Regions from separate parts of the Exercitatus varius genome, predicted to be linked through region 2. Evidence: riboswitches for the same ligand, from Rfam matches in the RefSeq annotation. Region 2 holds a riboswitch; the other holds the start of a gene.
What was found. A riboswitch is a leader RNA that binds a small molecule or an ion and turns the genes downstream of it on or off. The one in region 2 is predicted to bind thiamine pyrophosphate.
Positions count from the first base shown of each region.

Region 1: another riboswitch for thiamine pyrophosphate. It lies ahead of thiB (thiamine ABC transporter substrate binding subunit); the one in region 2 lies ahead of thiM (hydroxyethylthiazole kinase).

Region 1 covers NZ_JARQTO010000010.1:16,606-18,808, reverse strand. The annotation lists gene accA (acetyl-CoA carboxylase carboxyl transferase subunit alpha) at 1-265, opposite strand, end outside; gene P7M01_RS08080 (DUF1919 domain-containing protein) at 385-1,005, opposite strand; TPP riboswitch at 1,103-1,211, shown strand; gene thiB (thiamine ABC transporter substrate binding subunit) at 1,288-2,203, shown strand, end outside.
Region 2 covers NZ_JARQTO010000001.1:258,854-261,056, forward strand. The annotation lists gene thiD (bifunctional hydroxymethylpyrimidine kinase/phosphomethylpyrimidine kinase) at 1-219, opposite strand, end outside; gene thiM (hydroxyethylthiazole kinase) at 230-1,033, opposite strand; TPP riboswitch at 1,138-1,231, opposite strand; gene P7M01_RS01225 (MmcQ/YjbR family DNA-binding protein) at 1,328-2,095, opposite strand; gene nagK (N-acetylglucosamine kinase) at 2,187-2,203, opposite strand, start outside.

The DNA of each region.
Region 1 (2,203 bases), on a different contig from region 2:
CCGCCAGTTCTTCGAATTCGGTGAAAATATGTTGGATGTAATCCAGCGTGTAAGGACGGTTTGGATGGCGGGCCATGCGGGAAATTTGCCATGCATCTAAATTAGCGAAGGTTTTTTTGGTCAGTTCTTCGCTTTTTTTCTGCAGGCGTTTGATCTCGTCATCAAGATTAATTTCGTTATCCTGACCGGAAACGGCGCGCAGGGATTCAATTTTCGCTTCTAACTCGGCGATGGGTAATTCAAAATCCAGGTATTCTTGGCTCATTTTTGTTTCCTAAAACTAGCATAAATCGGACCGCACTTTAGCAAGAAATTTTCCGTCGTGCAAACTTGTGGGCTATTCTATGCGTTTTTGATAAAAATTGCAGTAATTTTGTCGCTGGTTTAACCATGATTTCGGTTAAACCACGCCACATAATCGAATTGATCGTAATATTTTTGGCCGAACCAGCCGGAGAATTCAAATAAATCGCCCACTTCAGACTGATTTTCAAAACCGCGGATATGATAAGCGGAAGCGAATTGCGGATAAGCTTTGTGCGTGAAAATCACTTTGTTCGGATAAGGCAACGCATCGAAATCCGCGATGTTTTGCTGCGTGCAACCATCGCGATCCGTCATCATCACAAACAGATTATCCCAATCGATACGGGTTGAACGGCTCAGCCATTTTTCGCGCGCTTCCCGTTCGGAATGATAATGCACAAAGTAAAGTCGAATATCGTCCAGTTTGGCCACGGGATAAGGCTTATCCGTCTGTTCGAAAACCGGTTCGGTTTGCTGATAATGACGGGGATTTTGCAAATAACGGATAAAATCCGCCGGCTCCAGATATAAATTCACGAAAGGCGAACGGAACGCTTCCTTTAAATCGTGCAGAATCAGCGCGCCGTTGCAATTACTGGCAATCACCGACATGCGGTGATTGGTTAATCGTCGTTGTAATTTTTTGTTAATCGCAAGGCGAAACAGTCGGTTTGAAATTTTACGTAAAGTGGCTAGCATGTTTTTCTCCTGTTACGGTTGGGATTTTAGAAGCAAAATTCCGTCGCTGCAAACGGATTATTGCTTGCGTATCGACGAATGAAGATTTACACTCGGCATGTTCTCATCGGGGTGCTTGCCGCGGCGACAGCCGGAAAAAGCTGAGAAAATACCCGTAGAACCTGAACTGATTAATATCTGCGTAGGGATTTGAGAAACGTCAATTTGTTGAAAAACAGTCTAAAATTTGACCGCACTTAAATTCCTTTGTTGTTTGCAAAATGCTTGCCAAAGGATTTTTTTATGCTTAAAAAGCTCATTATTTTTTCACTGCTTTCCGTTTTTGCATTTTCCGCGTTGAATGCCGCCGCCAATGCGCCGTTACAGGTTTATACGGAAGAATTTTTCGGCGCGGACTGGGGCCCGGGCGGCGAGGTGAAAGCCAGTTTTGAACGGGCTTATCCTCAATGCCGAGTGAATTATCAAGTCTTTGACGGACGCAACACCATGCTGAACCGCCTGCGTTTGGAAGGCAAAAAGACCAAAGCCGATGTGGTGGTGGGATTGGATAATTTTCAGTTCGACGCGGCGGAAAAAACGGGATTATTTGAAAAAACTTCAATAAATTTGACCGCACTTTCTCTGCCGTTCAGCTGGAAGAATCAAAGATTTATTCCTTATGAATTCGGGCGGTTCGCCTTTATTTACGATAAAAACAAACTGAAAAATCCCCCGCAAAGCCTGAAAGAACTGGTGGAGCGACAGGATTTGCGCGTGATTTATCAGGATCCGCGCACCAGCAGCATGGGGCGCGGTTTTGTGGTCTGGATGAACGCCGTTTATCCGCCGGAGCAAATCCAAACCGCGTGGCAGCGGCTTGCAAAACACACGGTGACGGTGGGCAAAGGCTGGACGGAAACCTACGGCGCCTTTTTGAAAGGCGAAGCGGATGTGGTGTTCAGCCATAATACCTCGCCGATTTATCATTTGCTGAAAGATAGGCAGGATCAGTACGTCGCCGCACAATTTAACGGCGACGGTCTATACCAGTTCGACACGGCGGCGAAGATTGCCGGTAAAAATCATGCCTGTGCCGATGATTTTATTGGCTTTCTGCTTTCGGCCGAGGCGCAGAAAATCATCATTTCGAAAAACGTCATGTTATCGTCGATTTCCACGCCAATCGAACCGCCTTTTGATCAATTAAAGGCGGAAACCT
Region 2 (2,203 bases):
AAGAGTGAAATCTTCCGCCACCGCTTTTAGCTGAGCCTGAATGATCGCCCGCGGAACGGGATGAATCGCGAAAACGCCTAAAGTGTTTTGTGCGGTAACGGCGGTAATGACTGAAGTGCCGAATACGCCGCGCATTTGGAACGTTTTGAGATCCGCCTGAATACCGGCGCCGCCGCCACTGTCGGAACCGGCAATAGTCAGAACTTGCGGTATGGTCATATTTTGCTCCTTATATTTCACTGATTCGTGCTTTATCGGCAAGTTGGAGCGCATCAATTGTCCCTAACCGATTGATAAAATTTATTGCAAAGGTGCCGGATTCACGGCTCAGATCCCGAGCGGCAAGTTCGCCGGCGACGGCGTACACCGCACAGGCTTCAATGCTGGCGGCAAAATAATCGGCGGGTTGCGCAACGCCTAAAAATGCACCGATTACGGCGCCCAATAAGCATCCCGACCCTGTCACTTTCCGGAATAACTGTGTACCATTTTGAATTTGGCGAACATTTTTACCGTCACTAATAAAATCGATTTCACCGCTTAAAGCGGTAATACATCGATATTTTTGTGCAACGGTTTTCGCAAGACGACTTAAATCGGCAGCATCGCCGCCGGTTACGGCATCGACGCCTTTTCCTTGCCAGTTTATTCCGGCCAGAAAAGCGATTTCCGCCGCATTCCCGCGGATTACGGCAAAATTAATTTCGGCCAGCAGTTGTTTGATGATTTTTTGCCGAAAGGCGGTGGCTCCGACGCCTACGGGATCTAATACGACGGGCACACCCGCTTTGTTAGCGGCCTTGCCTGCAATCAGCATGGCTTTGGCATCGGTTTCGTTGATTGTGCCGATATTAATCAATAGCGCTTGAGCGAAATTCTGAATTTCAGCAATTTCTTCCGGCGTAACGGACATAAAAGGCGAAGCGCCCAATGCCAGCAAACCGTTGGCGGAAAAATTGGTGACTACAAGATTAATCATGCAGTGAACAAGCGGCGTTTGGCTGCGAACAAGAGGTAAATAATGGGATTGCATAGCGTTTCCTTTCGTATTCAAAATGAAATTGACCGGCAATCTGGGGGAAAGGAAAAATTGATTTAATGGAAGGCGGCAGGCGATTCTGCCGGAAATCCGACCTTAGAAGGTTGCAATTAGTTTCCTACGCCAGTATTAGCTGTGTCAGGTTCACGGGTATTATCTCAGCCGCAAAATGCAGCACCCCGACTAATGGCGCTCAGTTTAATCCGATTTGAGCGAAAAGGCAAAACGACTTGTAAAAATTGTGAGACGGCTCACAAAAACAATGAAAAATTTGACCGCACTTTTACGTTACTCATCGCTTATCAAATCAATTTCCTGCTTTAAGCCGTAAGGCATATGACGCGGGCCTCGCACTGCGGAAACGCCGAATTGCGCCATTTTGGCGCGGGGAATCAATGTTTTGTCGTATTCTTTTAAGCAGCGAATTTTCATCACCCGTTTTATTTGCAAATGATCATGGCGTCGGCGATACGGAATGTTTACCTCCAACACCAAACATTTGTAACGGATTGCCGCCGTCGGCGCGGTGACATAAATATACACAATGTCGTCCGGCGCCACATTATTGCTTTGTTTCCAAAGAATTTCGCCGCCTTCGCGCAGATCTTTTTCCACATCATAATATTTCGGGTTGGCGGGCACGATCCATTCCGTATAACGGGCGATACCGAGCCGTTTTTTGGTTTGCCGGGTGGCGGTTAAATCGAAGCTGGCGTTTAGTAAAAAGAAAATTGTGTCATTATCCACCGAACCGTCGAGGCGGACGGTCAGCCAATGGGATTTATTCATGTGATAGGCAGGCAGAAAGCCGTCCTGGGCGAGGAATGTGCTGAGAATTTCCGGCGAGCATTTTACGTTCATGACATCGATGGCCTCCGTTCCCGCCAGTCCCAGTTTGGCTTTCGGTACGTTCATGACAATGGCGTACCATTTGCGATTATCCTGATGGCGCAAAACCGCGTAATCGGGATAGGTTTTCCATAAATATTCCGGCTGCGAACCGTATTGTGTCAGCACATAGTCGAATATTTGCCGTGTTAGACTTTTGTTTGCCATGTTTTCCTCCGTAACCGATTACGACAATAATATTTTACGCCTAAAAAACAAAAGTGCGGTCAAATTTAACCGCACTTTTTGAGGAAACGTATTATTTTTCCAGAAACA